2 regions of the Pseudomonas sp. TE24901 genome follow, and region 2 is predicted to be linked to the other one. Evidence: predicted binding sites of a transcription regulator. Region 2 holds the regulator's gene; the other holds the start of a gene.

Region 1 (9,687 bases), on a different contig from region 2:
AGTGACCTGGTGCGCCAGGCCGAAGCCCTGGGCGCCGGCGATTTGAGCGCACGCTTGAACGTGGCCAGCCATGACGAAATCGGCCAGTTGGCACGCAGCTTCAACCAGATGGGTGAAGCCTTGTCGACCATGGTCTCGCACATCCGCAAGGCGGCCGAAGAGGTCAACAGCCGAGCACAGGCCTTGTCCGGGTTGTCCGGTGGCGCTTATGAAGGCATGGAACAGCAGTCCGGCGAGATCACCAGCATGGCCGGCGCAGTGGAAGAGTTCAGTGCCACCTCGTTGAACATCGCCGACAACATGGGCAACACCGAACGCCTGGCCCAGGAAAATGCCCAGCAGACGCGCATCGGTCGCACCTCGATGCAAGAAGCCTCGTCGTCGCTGGAACATATCGCCACGGCACTGAACAGCACGGCCACGGTGATCAACACCTTGGGCCAGCGCTCCCAGGAAATCGGCGGGATTGTGGGAGTGATCACCTCGATTGCCGAGCAGACCAACCTGTTGGCGCTGAACGCCGCCATCGAAGCTGCACGGGCCGGCGAGCAAGGCCGTGGTTTCGCGGTGGTCGCCGACGAGGTGCGCAACCTGGCGTCGCGTACCCGTGAGGCCACTGATGAAATCTCCGGGATGATCCAGAGCATCCAGCAGGAAACCGGCAACGCCATCAGCACCATGGAGCGCGGCAATGTGTTGATGCAAGAAGGCCTGTCGCGTAACGCCGACGTGGCTTCGGCCCTGGCGCGCATCGACGAGCAAAGCCGCTCGGCCGGCCAGCAATTTGCGGCGATCACCACCGCGACCCAGGAACAGAGCAGCACCGCGAACGTGCTCAGCAGCAACCTGCAAAGCATTGCGCTGGCCAACAGCGAACAGCGTGAAGTGGTGTCGAACCTGGCGATCACCGCCAAGGAACTGGAAACCCTGGCGGCGGGCTTGCGCCAAGAGGTCGACCGCTTCCGCTGACACCCCGCCCCCTGTAGGCGCCGGCTTGCCGGCGATGAGGCCCTCAGGCCTCGCGCAAACCTTGAGGCAGCCATCGCCGGCAAGCCGGCTCCTACCCTGGTAGGTGTTGCGCTCAGGTGATGGCTGCCGGCCGATATTGCAGGGCCTCTTGCAGGTGATGGCGTGCGATTGCGTCTGTCTGCTCAAGGTCGGCCAGGGTCCGCGCCACTTTCAACAGCCTGTGAGCCGCCCGCAGGGACAAGGTCAGCCGCTCGCAGGCGGTCTCCAGCCAGCCTTCATCGACCTTCGACAGCTGGCAGTGCTGGCGTAACCCCGGCAGGTCCAGAAAGGCATTGGCACAACCCTGGCGCCGTTGCTGGCGTTCACGGGCTGCGCAGACCTGCCTGGAGGCACTGGCGGTATCGTCGCCGGCCTGCGGTGTCGGGTTCAGCGCTGTGCTTTCCCGTGCAACGGTCAGGTGCAGGTCGATGCGGTCCAGCAGCGGCCCGGAGAGCTTGTTGCGGTAGCGTTGTATCTGTTCCGGCGTGCAGCGGCAGCGCCCACTGGGTTCGCCCAGGTAGCCGCAAGGGCAGGGGTTCATGGCCGCCACCAGCTGGAAGCGTGCCGGGAAACTCACCCGGTCGCGAGCGCGGGAAATCACGATGTGCCCAGACTCCAGGGGTTCACGCAGCACCTCAAGCACCTTGCGATCGAACTCCGGCAGTTCATCCAGGAACAGCACACCGTGATGGGCCAGTGTGATCTCCCCCGGCTGCGGCTTCGACCCGCCCCCCACCAAGGCCGGGCCGGACGCCGAATGGTGGGGCTGACGAAATGGCCTATGAGGCCAGTGGCTCAAGGGAGCCAGGCTGACGACGGACTGAATTGCCGCGACTTCCAGGGCTTCCTGTTCACTCAGCGGTGGCAGCAGGCCCGGCAGGCGGCTGGCGAGCAAGGTCTTGCCCGTACCGGGTGGCCCGCTCAACAGCAGGTTATGCGCGCCCGCCGCCGCGATCAGCAGCGCACGCTTGGCTGCCAGTTGACCCTGGACTTCGCTCAAGTCCGGGTAAGGTTTGTTCAGGTACTGCAAACCATCAGATGTGTAGGGCTCGATGGGCTGATGCCCATTGAGGTGCGCCACCACTTGCAGCAGATGGTCCGCCGCGATCACCTTCAACCCCGCCGCCAGGCACGCCTCCTCGGCATTCGCCCGGGGCACTATCACGGTGCGCCCGGCCTTGCGTGCCGCCAGCGCAGCTGGCAACACTCCCTTCACTGCGCGCACCTCGCCCGACAGCGCAAGTTCCCCCAGGCATTCCACATCGTCGAGCATCAACGACGGCACCTGCGCGCTGGCCGCGAGGATCCCCAGGGCAATCGCCAGATCAAAACGCCCGCCGTCCTTGGGCAGGTCGGCGGGCGCGAGGTTGAGGGTGATACGGCGGGCGGGGTATTGCAGTGCGCTGTTGAGGATCGCGCTGCGTACGCGGTCTTTGCTCTCCTTGACGGCGGTTTCGGGCAGGCCGACCAGGGTCAGGGATGGCAGGCCGTTGGCCATGTGCACTTCTACGGTGACGGCAGGGGCTTCAACGCCGATTTGGGCGCGGCTGTGGACGATGGCGAGGGACATGCTCGTTCCTTGAATGGAGGGCCGCTTCCTGCGGTTTTTCAAGGGTAGACGAGGTGGGAGAGAGCGAGGCGGGGGAGGTTTTACAGAACATATCGGTAACCTGTAGGAGCCGGCTTGCCGGCGATGGCGACCTGGAGGCAGGTGTTGAGCCTGAGGGCCTCATCGCTGGCAAGCCAGCTCCTACAGAGGGCGGCGTTATTCAGTGGGCGGTGTCAGCCGTGCTTCCAGCTCTGCCACCTTCGCCTCCAGGCTCTCCAGCCGTGCACGCGTACGGGCCAGCACGACCATCTGGCTATCAAACTCTTCCCGGCTGACCAGGTCGAGTTTGCTGAAGCCGCTTTGCAGCAGCGCCTTGAACTGGCTTTCGATTTCGTTGCGGGGCAGCGGGGTGTCGCCGCTGAACAGGCGAGAGGCGTGGCCGCTCAGGGCGTCGAGGAGGTCTTTGGGCGCGAGCATGGGAAATATTCCGGAAAACTGTTGGCCGGCAGTGTACCACGCACCGTCTATAGTCTTTTTCACGGGCGGGCGCGCACGCTTTTCGCGCAGTGGGGCGGGCAGTGGCGCACTGTTTTTGTGCGCATTGCCGCCGCGAAAAAGCCCCGGAGGTGGGCATAAGTGGGCAAAGGACTGATTTCAGTGATTTTTACGGAGCTGGCAAGGTTTCTGCTTAGACGATCATGACCCATGCACTGATGCAGTCGCTGTGACGAATGCAGTGCGCCGACGGATCAGGGGTACAGGTTTCGTCACCAGTGGTTCGCTGGCGTCGCAAAGGCAAATGCCGAGGCGACGACGCGTTACAAAGCCAGGCACTGCGCTTAGACTTGAGACGGGTTTGTTTTCCTGGGGCAAGTCCACCAATTCGGGAGAGAGTTTTCATGAAGCTAGTCACTGCCATCATCAAGCCGTTCAAGTTGGACGATGTACGCGAGTCATTGTCCGAGATCGGCGTGCAGGGCATTACCGTTACTGAGGTCAAAGGCTTCGGTCGGCAGAAGGGTCACACCGAGCTGTATCGCGGCGCGGAATACGTGGTCGATTTCCTGCCGAAGGTGAAGATTGATGTCGCCATTGACGACAAGGATCTTGACCGGGTTATCGAGGCGATAACCAAGGCCGCCAACACCGGCAAGATCGGTGACGGCAAGATCTTCGTGGTCAATCTGGAACAGGCTATTCGCATCCGTACCGGCGAAACCGATACCGACGCAATCTAAGCCGCCAAACCCCAACGCCCCAGGAGAAAACAATATGACTCTGCGTAAATTCGCAGGGCTAGGAGCCCTGTTGTCCCTCGTAATGCCGGCCCTGGCATTGGCGGCGGATCCAGCCCCTGCTCCAGTCCTCAATTCCGGCGACACCGCGTGGATGCTCACATCCACCGCGCTGGTACTGTTCATGACCATTCCGGGCCTGGCGCTGTTCTACGGCGGCATGGTTCGCTCCAAAAACATTCTGTCCGTGATGATGCAGTGCTTCGCCATCACCGGCCTGATCACCATTCTGTGGTTCGTCTACGGCTACAGCATGGCGTTCGACACCACCGGCATGGAAGCAGGCGTCGTCAACTTCAACTCCTTCGTGGGCGGCCTGTCCAAGTTGTTCCTGTCGGGCGTCACCCCGGCAAGCATCACCGGCCCTGCGGCGCTGTTCCCTGAAGCGGTGTTCGTCACCTTCCAGATGACCTTCGCCATCATCACCCCTGCGCTGATCGTCGGTGCTTTCGCCGAGCGCATGAAGTTCTCCGCGATGCTGATCTTCATGGGCGTCTGGTTCACCCTGGTCTACGCGCCGATTGCCCACATGGTATGGGGCGGTCCGGGTTCGTTGCTGGGCGACTGGGGCGTGCTGGACTTCGCTGGCGGCACCGTGGTGCACATCAACGCCGGTGTGGCTGGCCTGGTGGCGTGCCTGGTACTGGGCAAGCGCAAAGGTTTCCCGACCACGCCAATGGCACCGCACAACCTGGGTTACACCCTGGTGGGCGCGGCGATGCTGTGGGTCGGCTGGTTCGGCTTCAACGCCGGTTCCGCTGCGGCGGCTAACGGCACTGCCGGCATGGCGATGCTGGTTACCCAGATCGCGACCGCTGCTGCGGCCCTGGGCTGGATGTTCGCCGAGTGGGTCACCCACGGTAAGCCAAGCGCACTGGGCATTGCCTCGGGTGTGGTGGCTGGCCTGGTCGCAATCACGCCGGCCGCTGGCACCGTGGGCCCGATGGGCGCCCTGGTGATCGGCCTGGCAGCGGGCGTGGTGTGCTTCTTCTGCGCCACTACCCTGAAACGCAAACTGGGCTACGACGACTCCCTGGACGCCTTCGGCGTGCACGGCATCGGCGGTATCCTCGGTGCGATCCTGACCGGCGTGTTCGCTGCCCCTTCGCTGGGCGGCTTCAACGCGGCCACCACTGACATCGCGGCGCAAGTCTGGATCCAGTGCAAAGGCGTCGGCTTCACCGTGATCTACACGGCCATCGTGACCTTCATCATCCTCAAGGTGCTGGATGCCGTGATGGGTCTGCGGGTTACCGAAGAAGAAGAGGCGGTTGGCCTCGACCTGGCGCAACACAACGAACGCGGCTACAACTTGTAAGTACGCGAAAAAAAGATGCCCGGCTTGCCGGGCATTTTTTTGTCTGGTGTTTGTCAGTCATAGGGCGCTGTACCGGTTTTTGCGTCGAGTTTGTGATGGGGCGCACGCGGCACTTTTGAGCATGCGAATGTCTTACAGGCATGTAGGCGTATTCGACACTTTGTTTTTTCCCAGAGCGCGCTAGAATGCGCGCCGATGGGCGGAGAACTGTATGTGGCAACAGACCCTGATTACCCTGCGGGCAAAGCCCCGGGGCTTTCACCTGGTGACCGATGAGTTGCTGGCCGGCTTGCCTGAATTGAAGGCCTGTCGTGTGGGGCTTTTGCACCTGTGGCTGCAGCACACCTCGGCCTCGTTGACCGTCAACGAGAATGCCGATCCGGCGGTTCGCCGTGACTTCGAGCGTTACTTCAATTCGCTGGTGCCGCAAGGCCGCGCCGGATTCGAACACAACGACGAAGGTCCGGATGACCTGCCGGCGCACTTCAAGGCCAGTCTCCTGGGCTGCCAGCTGAGTTTGCCGGTCAAGGCCGGCCGCTTGGCGATGGGGACCTGGCAAGGTGTTTATCTGGGCGAGCACCGTGATCATGGCGGTGCTCGTAAAGTCCTCGTCACCTTGCACGGTGAAGAGGCATAAGCCACTGGAAATCCAGTGGATGTTGATTTTTTTCCGGCAGCCTTCGACAGTTGGTGAAGCTGGGCTATAACTAATCTGCTTTTCGCAAGTCATGAGGTAGAACATGAGCGACGATGATCTGGAAAACGACGAACTCGAAGTAGGTGACGAAGACGACACCGAAGAAGGTCTTGAAGCGGCGGCGGAAGACGTTGCTGACGACGACGGTGGCGATGATGTACCTGCTCCAGCCGCCAAAGGCAAAGCCAAGGCTGCTGTGTCGGTAGACGAACTGCCGAGCGTTGAAGCCAAGAACAAAGAGCGCGATGCGCTGGCCCGTGCGATGGAAGAATTCCTCGCCAAAGGCGGCAAAGTGCAGGAAGTCGAGGCCAACGTGGTGGCAGATCCACCGAAGAAGCCGGATAACAAGTACGGCAGCCGACCTATCTGAGGTCAGCCACCTGCTTGTAGGAAAGAGCCCGCCGTCGCTGCGGGCTTTTTCATGCCTGGAATAAGTTTTTCTACAAGTCACTGTGAATCTAATGTGGGAGCGGGCTTGCTCGCGAATGCGGTGGGTCAGCCAGCTCATCTGGCACTGATACACCGCATTCGCGAGCAAGCCCGCTCCCACATTTTGATCGCTGGTGTTACTGCCAGTTGCGCAGCAGTGGCGGCAGCTCGTTCAAGCTGCGGATTTCTGCATCCGGGCGCTTATCCGCGTCCCACACCTTACCCGTCGGGTTGAACCACACCGCCCGCAGCCCCGCCTGCTGTGCCCCGGCGATGTCATCTCCCGGATGATCGCCAATATGCACCGCCTGGCTCGCGTCCACGCCGCCACGTTGCAACGCCTCCTGAAACAACCGCGCATCCGGCTTGGCAATGCCGATGTCTTCGGCACGCAAGGCAAAGTGGAAGTATTCGGCCAGGCCAACGCGTTGCACATCGGCGTTGCCGTTGGTGATCACCCCCAGCAGGAAGTGCTGGCGCAGGGCCTGGAGCATGGGCTCGGCTTCGGGGAACGGGGTGAGTTGATGGCGCGCATGAATGAACGCTTCAAAACACACATCCGCCATTTCCGTAGCTTGTGGTTGTGCATATCCGGCCTCTTCGAACGCATGCATCAACACGCGATGCCGCAAGATGCTGATGCGGTGTTTGAGTTCGGGATGACGCTCCAGCACTTGCTGGCGCAGGCTGGCGAAATGCTCCAGAGGCAAGTCGCCGACCTTGGACGCGTTAACCGCCAGCCATTCGCGCATCGACGCTTCGGCGCTGATGATGACCGGTACGTTGTCCCAGAGCGTGTCGTCCAGGTCGAAGGTGATCAGCTTGATACTCATGAGTCGCCGCCCTTGATGCGTTTGGCCCGTGGATGGGCGCTGTCGTACACCGTTGCCAGGTGTTGGAAGTCCAGATGGGTGTAGATCTGCGTGGTCTTGATGTCGGAGTGGCCGAGCAGTTCCTGCACTGCGCGCAGGTCCTGGGACGATTCCAGCATATGGCTGGCAAAGGAGTGCCGCAGCATATGGGGATGCAGGTTCTGCCCCAGCTCGCGTTCGCCGGCTGCCTTGACCCGCACTTGAATCGCCCGTGGCCCCAGGCGTCGGCCTTGCTGGCTGATGAACACTGCGTCGTCCACGGGGTTGGCCAGGGCGCGCAGCGGCAACCACAGTTGCAAGGCTTCCCGGGCCTTCCTGCCCACTGGCAGTACGCGGGTTTTGCTGCCCTTGCCGAGTACTTGTACCAGGCCGTCCGCCAAGTCGAGTTGGTCGAGGTTCAAGCCGGTCAGCTCCGACAGGCGCAGTCCCGAGGAGTAGAACAGTTCAAGAATCGCCTGGTCGCGATGGGCGAGGAAGTCATCTTCGACAGCACCGTCCAGAAGCTGCAAGGCACGATCAGTGTCGAGGGTCTTGGGCAGGCGCCGTTCGCCTTTGGGCGGCGACAGGCCATTGGCCGGGTCGTGATCGCACAGGCCTTCACGGTTCAAGTAGTGATAGAGCCCACGCACTGCCGACAGCAGGCGGGACAGACTGCGCGAGGATTGCCCGGCCTGGTGCAGGCGTGCGATCAGGCTGCGCAGGCTCTGGATGTCCAGGGCCTTCCAGCTGCTGATTTGCTGCTTTTCGCAGTACGCCAGGACTTTGTTCAAATCCCGTCGGTACGCTTCCAGCGTATGGGGCGACACCTGGCGCTCGTTGCGCAGGTGAGCGCAATAAGCGTCCAGTTGCCGTTCCATGGCTAGCGCACCGCGCGCAAGGCGGTGGTGAAGCGTGGCAGCACGCGGCCCAGCACTTCGGCGATGTAGGTCAGGAACAGCGTGCCCACCGAGCTTTTGTAGTGCGCAGGGTCGCGGCTGGCGATGGCGAGTACGCCATGCAAGCCTTGGTGGCTGAGGGCAACCACGGCGGTGGAGCCGATCTGCTTACGCTGCTCGGCGCCAAACAGGAAGTCCAGCTCATGCTCACGCAAGGTGCCACTGATGGTCTTGCCTTCGGACAGCAAGCCGCCAATGGCGGTCTGCGCTTCGCCGCCGCTGACCCAGCGACCCACCGGCATCGGGTTGTCGCTGAACAGGATCAGGCTGACAAACGGCACCTGAAAGTCCTGGCGCAGGCTGTCTTCCACGGCGATGACGGTTTCTTCAAGGCTGGTGGCGTCCATCAAGGTCAGGATCAGGCGGCGGGTTTTCTCGAACAGGCGATCGTTGTCGCGGGCGACGTCCATCAAGTGCGAGAGCTTGTGGCGCATTTCGATATTGCGCTCGCGCAGGATCTTCATCTGCCGCTCCACCAGCGACACGGTGTCGCCACGCTGGTGGGGAATGCGCAGGGCCGGCAGCAACTCTTCGTGTTGGACGAAGAAGTCCGGATTAGCCTCAAGGTACGCCGCGACGGCGGCGGCCTCCAGACTTTCGCTCGGGGACGCATGTGCGGGTACTTGAGGCTTATCGGTCATTGGCTTGGCTCACTCATAGACGGACCTGTCCTTCGTATACGCGCGAGGCCGGCCCGGTCATCATCACCGGGTGGCCAGGGCCTGCCCATTCGATGGACAGGCGTCCACCGGGCAGGTCGATCAGCAGGGGCGAATCCATCCATCCCTGGCTGATCGCGGCCACGGCAGCGGCGCAAGCACCGGTGCCGCAGGCCTGGGTTTCGCCGGCGCCGCGCTCCCAAACGCGCAGTTGCGCGCGGGAACGGTCGATCACCTGCAGGAAGCCCACATTGACCCGTGCCGGAAAGCGCGGGTGGTGTTCGATCTTCGGCCCCAGTTCATGCACGGGCGCGTTGTTGATGTCATTGACCCGCAGCACCGCATGGGGGTTGCCCATGGAGACCGCTGCCAGGTCGACGATCTGGCCGTCGACGTCGACCGCGTAGCTGGACGCCTGCTCGGTGGCCTGGAACGGGATGTCTGCCGGCACCAGGCGTGGCGCGCCCATGTTGACGCTGATCTGGCCGTCGCTGCGGATATCCAGCTCGATCACGCCGCTCTTGGTCTCGACGCGGATCTGCCGCTTGGCGGTCAGGCGCTTGTCCAGCACAAAGCGGGCGAAACAGCGGGCACCGTTGCCGCACTGCTCCACTTCGGAGCCGTCGGAGTTGAAGATCCGGTAGCGGAAATCCACCTCCGGGTTGCTCGGCGCCTCGACGATCAGCAGTTGGTCGAAACCAATCCCGGTGTGACGGTCGCCCCACTGTTTGGCGTGCTTGGGCAGGATATGCGCGTGCTGGCTGACCAGGTCCAGGACCATGAAGTCATTGCCCAGCCCGTGCATCTTGGTAAAACGCAGCAGCATGGCTTACTCCGGCAGCAGGCTTTCGCCAGCATACAACTCGGCTACCGTCTCGCGGCGACGCACTTCAAACGCTTGATCACCGTCCACCAGCACCTCGGC
Region 2 (9,687 bases):
CTTCGCTTTCTCCCATCCGGGTGGCGCCCTGGGCCGCCGCCTGCTGTTGAAAGTGGAAAACGTCATGCATGCAGGCGATGAATTGCCTCACGTCCAGCGCGGCACGCTACTGAAGGACGCGCTGATGGAAATGACCCGCAAGGGCCTCGGCATGACCGTTATCCTGGAAGCCGATGGCCGCCTGGCCGGGGTATTCACCGACGGCGACTTGCGCCGCACCCTGGACCGCACCATCGACATCCACACCGCGACCATCGATGCGGTCATGACCCCTCATGGCAAGACCGCACGCCCGGAAATGCTGGCTGCAGAAGCGCTGAAGATCATGGAAGACCACAAGATCGGCGCGCTGGTGGTGGTCAATGAAGATGACCGCCCTATCGGCGCCCTGAACATGCACGACTTGCTGCGTGCGGGAGTAATGTAATGACAGGCGACCTGTTGCAACGCGGCAAGAACATCAAGCTGGCGATTTTCGACGTCGACGGCGTGCTGACCGATGGCCGCCTGTACTTTCTCGAAGACGGCAGCGAATTCAAGACGTTCAATACCCTCGACGGCCAGGGCATCAAGATGCTGATGGCGGCAGGTGTGCAAACGGCCATTATCAGCGGTCGCAAGACCCCGGTTGTGGAACGTCGTGCACAAAACCTGGGGATTCCTCACCTGTATCAGGGCCGTGAGGATAAACTGGTGGTTCTGGACGAGCTTCTTGGCCAACTCAACCTAAGCTATGAGCAGGTCGCCTACCTCGGTGACGACCTGCCCGACCTGCCGGTCATTCGCCGGGTAGGCCTGGGCATGGCTGTCGCCAACGCGGCGGCATTTGTTCGTGAACACGCCCATGGCATCACCACGGCCCGTGGCGGCGAAGGTGCCGCGCGTGAGTTCTGCGAATTGATCCTGCGCGCCCAGGGCAGCCTTGAAGCGGCCCACGCCGCCTACTTATAGAGCGTTTTATGCTGAGCAAAAAGATTCGCAACTTCCTGCTATTCGGGGTCATCGCCGCGCTGTTCCTCGCGGTGGGCTACTGGAATATCAGCCCGGAGCGCTTCCTCGACAAGCCTGTAGCGCAGGTTGACGACGGGGCCATCGACTATTACGCCATCAACGCCAAAAGCGTGCAGTTCCTGCCCGACGGCAAGGTGCAGTACGAAATGACGTCGGACAAGGTCGAGCACTTGAAGGCTACTGAAGTGACCTTGCTGACCAATCCCGACATGAACATCTATCGCGGCACCGAGTTTCCGTGGCACGTCACCAGCAAGCGTGGCGAGGTCAACCCGGACGGCACCCAAGTAGAACTGATCGACTCGGTACGCGTTGCGCGCACTGACGACAAGAACCGCGACACCGTGATCACCACCAGTCGCATGACCGTATTCCCGCAGAAGCAATATGCGCAGACCGAGCAAGACGTTAGAATCGACGGCGCTGGCGGTGTATCGACTGGCAAGGGAATGAAAGCGTATTTGAAAGAAAGCAGGATACACCTGCTATCGAACGTAAGAGGACAGTATGAGGCTCGTTAAAACTCTCCCTATTTTGCTCGGTCTGGGCGCAGCACTGGGAAGCGTGAGCGCCTGGGCTCTGCCGAACGATAGCCAGCAACCGATCCACATCCAGGCTGACGATGCGCAGCTGGATGACAAGCAAGGCGTCGCGACCTACACCGGTGGCGTGATCATTACCCAGGGCTCGATGAAGATCACTGGCAACACGGTGACACTGACCCGCACCAAGAGCGGCGACATCGACGTCGTGACCTCGGTGGGCAACCTGGCCTATTTCGAACAGAAGCAGGCACCTGCCGACACCGCCCCGATGAAGGGCTATGGCAAGACCATTCAGTATCACGCCCAGCAGAACCGCATTGTCCTGATTGACCAGGCCAAGGTCGTCAGCACCGACGGCAACACCACGGAAGGTGAAAAAATCACCTATGACACCGTGAAACAGGTCGCCAACGCCGGTCGCGCCAATGGCAACAAGGTCACCGCACCTCGTCCGCGTATCGACATGGTTATCCAGCCGAAGAAGAAGGCCGAGTAATGGCAACCCTGAAAGCCCAGCATCTGGCCAAGGCCTACAAAAGCCGTCAGGTCGTGCGCGACGTCAGCCTGTCGATCGACAGCGGCCAGATCGTCGGCCTGCTCGGCCCCAACGGTGCCGGCAAGACCACCTGTTTCTACATGATCGTCGGCCTGGTCCAGGCAGATCAGGGTCGCGTACTGATCGACGACCTGGATGTCAGCCACCAGCCGATGCACGGTCGTGCTCGCGCCGGTATCGGCTATCTTCCCCAGGAAGCGTCGATCTTCCGCAAACTGTCGGTTTCGGACAACATCATGGCGATCCTGGAGACCCGTAAGGAACTCGACCGTGACGGCCGCCGTAAGGAGCTGGAAAGCCTGCTGCAGGAATTCCATATCAACCACATCCGCGACAACCTGGGCATGAGCCTGTCCGGTGGCGAGCGTCGCCGTGTGGAAATCGCCCGCGCATTGGCCACCGCGCCGAAGTTCATCCTGCTGGACGAACCGTTCGCCGGCGTCGACCCGATTTCGGTGGGCGATATCAAACAGATCATCCACCACCTCAAGGCCAAGGGGATCGGCGTACTGATCACTGACCACAACGTTCGCGAGACCCTCGATATCTGTGAAACCGCTTATATCGTCAACGATGGCCAATTGATCGCCGAAGGCGACTCCGCCACCATCCTGGCCAACGAACTGGTCAAGGAAGTGTACCTGGGCCACGAGTTCCGCCTGTAAGCGTCGCGGTGTCAGGCCGAACGCCAGCGCGCGCGGGAGTCAATAAAAACCTCAGTTTTTTTATTGTTACCGCGCTCTAGGCAAAGCCCCCGATATCAGGCATATAATTTGCTTATGTTTGGCGCTCACGCGCCCTGTCGTGGATGGCGCATTGCGCCGGCGAATAAGGTGTTAAGCCCCTGCCATGAAACCATCGCTAGTCCTGAGAATGGGCCAGCAGCTGACGATGACACCGCAGCTGCAACAGGCCATCCGCCTGCTCCAATTGTCGACCCTGGACCTGCAACAGGAAATCCAGGAGGCCCTGGAGTCCAATCCGATGCTCGAACGCCAGGAAGAAGGCGACGACTTCGACAATGCAGACCCGCTGGCTGACAACATCGAGCAAAAACCCAATTCCGACGTGCAGGAACCCTCCTATCAGGAAACCGCCCCGACGGTGGACAACCTGGAGGACGGCGAATGGAACGAACGCATTCCCAACGAGCTTCCCGTGGACACGGCCTGGGAAGACGTCTACCAGACCAGTGCCAGCAGCCTGCCAAGCAATGACGATGACGAGTGGGACTTCACCACCCGCACGTCAGCCGGCGAGAGCCTGCAGAGCCATCTGCTGTGGCAACTGAACCTGGCACCGATGTCCGACACCGATCGCCTGATCGCCGTCACCCTGATCGACTGCATCAATAACCAGGGCTACCTGGACGAAACCCTTGAGGAAATCCTTGAGGCATTCGACCCGGAACTGGACATTGAGCTGGACGAGATCGAAGCCGTCCTGCACCGAATCCAGCAATTCGAACCGGCCGGCATTGGCGCCCGCACCCTCAGCGAGTGCCTGCTGCTGCAATTGCGCCAACTTCCGGCCAAGACGCCTTGGCTTGCCGAGGCCCAGCGCCTGGTCAATGACTACATCGACCTGCTGGGCAGCCGCGACTACAGCCAGCTCATGCGCCGCATGAAGCTCAAGGAAGACGACCTGCGCCAGGTCATCGAGCTGGTCCAGAGCCTCAACCCACGCCCCGGTTCGCAGATCGAGTCCAGCGAAGCTGAATACGTCGTCCCTGACGTGATCGTACGCAAGGACAACGAGCGCTGGCTGGTGGAGCTTAACCAGGAGTCGGTACCACGCTTGCGCGTCAACCCGCAGTACGCCGGTTTTGTACGTCGTGCCGACACCAGCGCCGACAACACCTTCATGCGCAACCAGTTGCAGGAAGCGCGCTGGTTCATCAAGAGCCTGCAAAGCCGCAACGAAACCCTGATGAAAGTCGCCACCCAGATCGTCGAGCACCAGCGCGGCTTCCTGGAATACGGCGACGAGGCGATGAAGCCGCTGGTGCTGCATGACATCGCCGAAGCAGTGGGTATGCATGAATCGACGATCTCCCGGGTGACCACGCAGAAATTCATGCATACCCCACGGGGTATTTATGAACTGAAATACTTTTTCTCCAGCCACGTCAGCACCTCCGAAGGCGGCGAATGCTCGTCCACGGCGATCCGCGCGATCATCAAAAAACTGGTTGCCGCTGAAAATCAGAAAAAGCCATTGAGTGACAGTAAGATCGCTGGTTTACTGGAGGCACAAGGCATTCAGGTCGCCCGTCGAACCGTCGCCAAGTACCGCGAGTCCCTCGGGATCGCGCCTTCCAGCGAGCGTAAGCGTTTGATGTGACGGGCGGGCCACAGCGTTCCAGTGGCAGGCACCCCGGCCTGCCGCTTTATGCACTGGCAACGAAGGAGAAGCTGTATGCAAGTCAACATCAGTGGACACCAGCTGGAAGTCACCAAACCCCTGCGTGAATACACCGAAAGCAAGCTGAACAAGCTGGCAGGGCATTTTGACAAGATCACCAACGTGCAGGTCATCATGGAGGTCGATAAGCTCAAGCAGAAAATCGAGGCCACCCTGCACGTACCGAATGCAAAGCTCGTCGCCAATGCGGAGCATGAAGACATGTACGCGGCGATCGACTCGCTCTACGACAAGCTGGACCGCCAACTCATAAAGCATAAGGAAAAGAATCTGCACCTGATGCAAGGTACAGGTCGTTAACTCTCCCCCCATGATCCGACTTGAAACCATCCTGACCCCCGGCCGTTCACTCGTGAACGTGCCGGGCGGCAGCAAGAAAAAAGCCCTCGAACAAATTGCCAACCTGATCGCGCGCGAAGTGCCGGATCTGGAGATGCAAGATGTCTTCGACGCGCTGATTGCCCGTGAAAAACTCGGCTCCACCGGTTTTGGCAACGGCATCGCCATCCCCCACTGCCGTCTCAAGGGTTGCGAAACACCTGTCAGTGCCCTGCTGCACCTTGAAGCTCCCATCGATTTCGACGCCATCGACGGCGCCCCGGTCGACCTGCTGTTTGTCCTGCTGGTCCCGCAAGCCGCCACCGATGCGCACCTGGAACTGCTTCGGCAGATCGCCAGCATGCTTGACCGCAAGGACGTACGCGACAAACTGCGCGGCGCCAGCAGCAATGAGGCGCTTTATCAGGTTGTCCTGGATGAACAGAACGGGCAGTAATCATGCGTTTGATCATCGTCAGCGGCCGCTCCGGCTCGGGTAAAAGCACTGCCCTCAATGTCCTTGAGGACAACGGCTTTTATTGCATCGACAACCTGCCGGCCGGCCTGCTGCCGGAGCTGGCGGAACGCGCACTGATCCACACCGAGCTGGCCCAGCCCCTGGTTGCCGTTTCGATTGATGCCCGCAACCTGCCCAGCCACCTTGAGCGTTTTCCGCAACTGCTCGAGGAGGTCAGGGCCAAGCATATTCATTGTGATGTGCTGTACCTGGACGCCGACGAAGAAACCCTGCTCAAGCGCTTTTCCGAGACCCGCCGACGTCACCCCCTCAGCAGCCCCCATCGCTCCCTGGCAGAAGCCATCGAGGATGAAACCAAGTTGCTGGGCCCGATCATTGACCTCGCCGACCTCAAGATCAACACCACCAGCCTCAATCTGTATCAGTTGCGCGATGCCATCAAGCTGCGCCTGCTCAACCAACCGGAACCTGGCACGGCGTTTCTCGTGGAGTCGTTCGGCTTCAAGCGCGGCATGCCGGTGGACGCCGACCTGGTGTTCGATGTGCGCTGCCTGCCCAACCCTTACTGGAAGCCGGAACTGCGCGAACAATCCGGGCTGGACTTGCCTGTAGCCGAATACCTGGCCGCGCAGCCGGATGTTGAAGAGATGTTCCAGGATATCTCCAGCTACCTGCTCAAATGGCTACCCCGCTTTGCCGCGAGCAATCGCGCGTACGTCACCATTGCCATCGGCTGCACCGGTGGTCACCACCGCTCCGTCTACCTGACCGAGCGCCTGGGCCAGGTGCTGCAACAAACCCTCAAGAACGTCCAGGTCCGCCACCGCGACCTTAGCTGAAAGGAACACCTGCGCGATGCCCGCTCTGGAAATTGAAATCATCAACAAGCTAGGCCTGCACGCCCGTGCCTCAGCCAAATTCGTCGGCGTGGCCGGGCAGTTTCCTTGCCAGATCCGCGCCGGTCGCACACCGGAATCGATGGTCGACGGCAAGAGCATCATGGCCATGATGATGCTGGCAGCCGGCAAGGGCACCAAGATTCACCTGAAGACGGAAGGCGAACAGGAAGACGAAGCCATGGCTGCACTGGTGGCGTTGATCAACAACTACTTCGACGAAGGCGAATAGCCCCATCCCTTGTAGGAGCCCGGCTTGCCGGCGATGAGGCCTTTGAGTCAGGTGTTGGACCTGAGGACGCCATCGCCGGCAAGCCGGGCTCCTACAGAAGCGATTTATCCCAAGGCCGTGTCCATCACCATCATCAAGCAGAAGCCGATGCACAGCCCCAGGCTGGCGAGCTTTTCGTGACCATTGCGCCGCGACTCCGGGATGACCTCGTGGGTCACGACCAACAGCATCGCACCCGCCGCCAACGCCAACCCAAGCGGCAACAGCACTTCGGCCAGGCTGACCAGCCAGGCGCAAAGCACTGCGAATACCGGCTCCACCAAGCCTGACGCTGCGCCGATCAAGAACGCCTTGACCCGCGACATCCCCGCGCCGGCCAATACCAACGCAATCACCAGGCCTTCGGGTACATCCTGCAAGGCGATGCCCATGGCCAGGCTGTCGGCATCTGGCATGCCACCGCCTGCGGAGACGCCCACGGCCATGCCTTCGGGAATATTGTGGGCAATGATGGCAAACACGAACAACCAGATACGTGGAGGAATCACAGGCTTATCCGGTGTGCCCACCAACATTTCCGGGCTCGCACCGGAGACCTTGCGGTCGACCAGGTACAGCCCGAAGGCGCCCAGCATGATGCCGAAGCTGATCAACCCACTGGCGCCCCAAGGCGAGAGCCCCAGGGTTTCAGCGGCGGCAATGCCCGGCACGATCAACGAAAACGCGGTCGCAGCCAGCATCACACCCGCCCCAAACCCCAATAAGGTATCGCTGAGTGCGACGGGCATCCGGCGAATCACCAACACCGGCACCGCGCCCAATGCGGTGCCGAGCGCGCAAATCGCCCCGCCCTGCAACGCCCGCAGGATGCGCGGTTCGAGGTCCAGCCAGGCCAGCCCGTGAGCCACCAGCAATGCAGTACCTGCCAACAGCAGCAGCGAGCCAAACGCATAACGAAACATTCGCCCGCTGCTGATCGCCAGTGTTTCAGTGCCCATAGTCGGCCTTAGATCTTGTTATTGGATGAATATCAGGCCAATGCGGCCTGGTAGCGTGCGGCGACTTCCGGCCAGTTGATGACGCTGTAGAAGGCGTTGATGTATTCGGGGCGGCGGTTCTGGTAGAGCAGGTAATAGGCGTGCTCCCAGACATCCAACCCCAGGATCGGCGTGTTGCCGCTCATCAACGGGCTGTCCTGGTTGCCGCTGCTTTCCACCACCAATGTCTTTTGCGGGGTGACGCTCAGCCACGCCCAACCGCTGCCGAAACGAGTCAGCGCGGCCTTGGTGAATGCTTCCTTGAAGCTGTCAAAACCACCCAATTGCTCATCGATGGCCTTGCCCAACGCGCCCTCTGGCTTGCCGCCGCCTTTTGGCGACATCACGGCCCAAAACAGTGAATGATTGGCATGGCCACCGCCTTGGTTGATGACCGCAGCCCGCAGTTTTTCCGGTAATTGCTGCACGCTGGACACCAGCCTCTCTACCGGCCAACCCGCAAACTCGGTGCCCTCGACCGCCGCGTTGAGGTTGTTGATGTAGGTCTGGTGATGCTTGGTGTAGTGAATCTCCATGGTTTGCGCATCGATATGCGGCTCAAGGGCGTCATAGGCGTAGGGCAAGGCTGGCAACGTGTAAGTCATCTCAATGGGCTCCGTAATAAGGACTGTGGCGGGTCGACGCATCCGTTTGCGCCGCAGTGCCGCCCAGCAAGCGGTGGGTACGAGGGTACTCACCGTGATCGCTGATGAAATTCAACAGCTCGACATAGGTCTTGCTGCTCTGGCGCAAGGCCGCTTCGCGCAGTTGCGGGCTCAGCCGTGGGTCCTGCATGGTCTGGAGCAGGCGTTGGTGAATAGCGCACAGGTATTCCGCGCTCTCCTCCGGCTGGTTCAGGCGCAAATGCAGGTCCGCCAGGTTGTGATGGGAAATGACGCAAGCCGCCACTGCTTCGTCGGCATCCGCCCAGCGCTCGAATAACACTTGAGCCAGGGCCAAGGCTTGCAAATAAGCTTCCCGAGCGTCGACCAACTCGCCCGCCATAAAGCAGCGATTGGCCCGTTCGATCGTGCGTTTCCAGTGCTCCATGGTGAGCCTCCAAAGCAGGGTCGGTGGTTACACGCCGCCAGCCGTGAGCTTTTCCGGATCCAGCAGGACCTCCAGTTGGCTACGGGGCAAGTCGGTGTGCTCGAGGGCGACATCAATCACCGGGCGGCCTTGCTGATAGGCCTTCTTGGCGATTTCAGCAGCCTTTTGGTAACCGATGATCGGGTTGAGTGCAGTGACCAGGATCGGGTTGCGCGACAAGGCTTCTTTCAGCTTGCCTTCGTTGACCTTGAAGCTCGCAATGGCCTTGTCTGCCAGCAAACGGCTGGAATTGGCGAGCAATTCGAGGCTGCCGAGCAGGTTTTGGGCGATGATCGGCAACATCACGTTGAGCTCGAAGTTGCCTGACTGGCCGGCCACGGTAATCACGGTGTCGTTGCCGATGACTTGCGCGGCCACCATGGCGGTCGCTTCCGGAATCACCGGGTTGACCTTGCCGGGCATGATCGAAGAGCCAGGCTGCAGGCCCTCCAGCTCGATTTCGCCCAGGCCCGCCAGAGGACCGGAGTTCATCCAGCGCAGGTCATTGGCGATTTTCATCAACGAGACCGCTGTGGCTTTCAGTTGACCGGATACGGCAACGGCGGTGTCCTGGGAGCCAATCAGTGCAAACAGGTTTTTGCCCGGGGTGAATGTCACGCCGGTGAGATGGCTCAGTTGCTGGCTGAAGCGCACGGCGAACTCAGGGTGCGCGTTGATCCCGGTGCCCACTGCCGTGCCACCTTGAGCCAATGCCTGCAGGCTTGGCAGCAAATCCTGCAAATGGCCGATATTGGCCTTCAATTGCTGCGCCCAGCCGTTGAGCACCTGGCTCATACGCACCGGCATCGCATCCATCAGGTGGGTGCGGCCGGTCTTGATGAACGGATGAACCTCTTCGGCCTTCTGCTCGATCACCTGCACCAGGTGCAGCAGGGCCGGCAGGGTTTGCTCGTGCAAGACCAAAGCGGCGCTGACGTGAATCGTGGTCGGGATGATGTCGTTGCTGCTCTGGCCACAATTGACGTGGTCATTGGGGTTGACCGCCTCACCGAGCAAACGGCTGGCGAGGGTAGCAATCACCTCGTTAGCGTTCATGTTGGAGCTGGTGCCGGAGCCGGTCTGGAAGATATCTACTGGGAA

What was found. Region 2 encodes sigma-54, which starts transcription at its own class of promoters, with help from an activator protein. Its sites were predicted from a motif close to ANTGGCATNNANNTTGCTNT; they were not measured.
Region 1: glnK (P-II family nitrogen regulator) is a predicted target of sigma-54. The motif match lies at 3,229-3,248, and genes of this name have one in related genera.

The regions. Positions count from the first base shown of each region.
Region 1 is NZ_JBSSAF010000001.1:444,792-454,478, reverse strand. Features, by position in the region: gene ACVWVP_RS02140 (methyl-accepting chemotaxis protein) at 1-969, shown strand, start outside; gene ACVWVP_RS02135 (YifB family Mg chelatase-like AAA ATPase) at 1,082-2,578, opposite strand; gene ACVWVP_RS02130 (accessory factor UbiK family protein) at 2,774-3,034, opposite strand; gene glnK (P-II family nitrogen regulator) at 3,457-3,795, shown strand; gene ACVWVP_RS02120 (ammonium transporter) at 3,830-5,170, shown strand; gene ACVWVP_RS02115 (secondary thiamine-phosphate synthase enzyme YjbQ) at 5,382-5,807, shown strand; gene sutA (transcriptional regulator SutA) at 5,911-6,237, shown strand; gene ACVWVP_RS02105 (HAD family hydrolase) at 6,434-7,129, opposite strand; gene xerC (tyrosine recombinase XerC) at 7,126-8,025, opposite strand; gene ACVWVP_RS02095 (DUF484 family protein) at 8,028-8,744, opposite strand; gene dapF (diaminopimelate epimerase) at 8,758-9,588, opposite strand; gene lysA (diaminopimelate decarboxylase) at 9,592-9,687, opposite strand, start outside.
Region 2 is NZ_JBSSAF010000002.1:218,955-228,641, reverse strand. Features, by position in the region: gene ACVWVP_RS04750 (KpsF/GutQ family sugar-phosphate isomerase) at 1-427, shown strand, start outside; gene ACVWVP_RS04745 (KdsC family phosphatase) at 427-951, shown strand; gene lptC (LPS export ABC transporter periplasmic protein LptC) at 960-1,532, shown strand; gene lptA (lipopolysaccharide transport periplasmic protein LptA) at 1,519-2,052, shown strand; gene lptB (LPS export ABC transporter ATP-binding protein) at 2,052-2,777, shown strand; gene ACVWVP_RS04725 (RNA polymerase factor sigma-54) at 2,962-4,455, shown strand; gene hpf (ribosome hibernation-promoting factor, HPF/YfiA family) at 4,531-4,836, shown strand; gene ptsN (PTS IIA-like nitrogen regulatory protein PtsN) at 4,847-5,311, shown strand; gene rapZ (RNase adapter RapZ) at 5,314-6,171, shown strand; gene ACVWVP_RS04705 (HPr family phosphocarrier protein) at 6,188-6,460, shown strand; gene ACVWVP_RS04700 (ZIP family metal transporter) at 6,565-7,458, opposite strand; gene ACVWVP_RS04695 (superoxide dismutase) at 7,491-8,102, opposite strand; gene ACVWVP_RS04690 (hypothetical protein) at 8,104-8,547, opposite strand; gene ACVWVP_RS04685 (class II fumarate hydratase) at 8,575-9,687, opposite strand, start outside.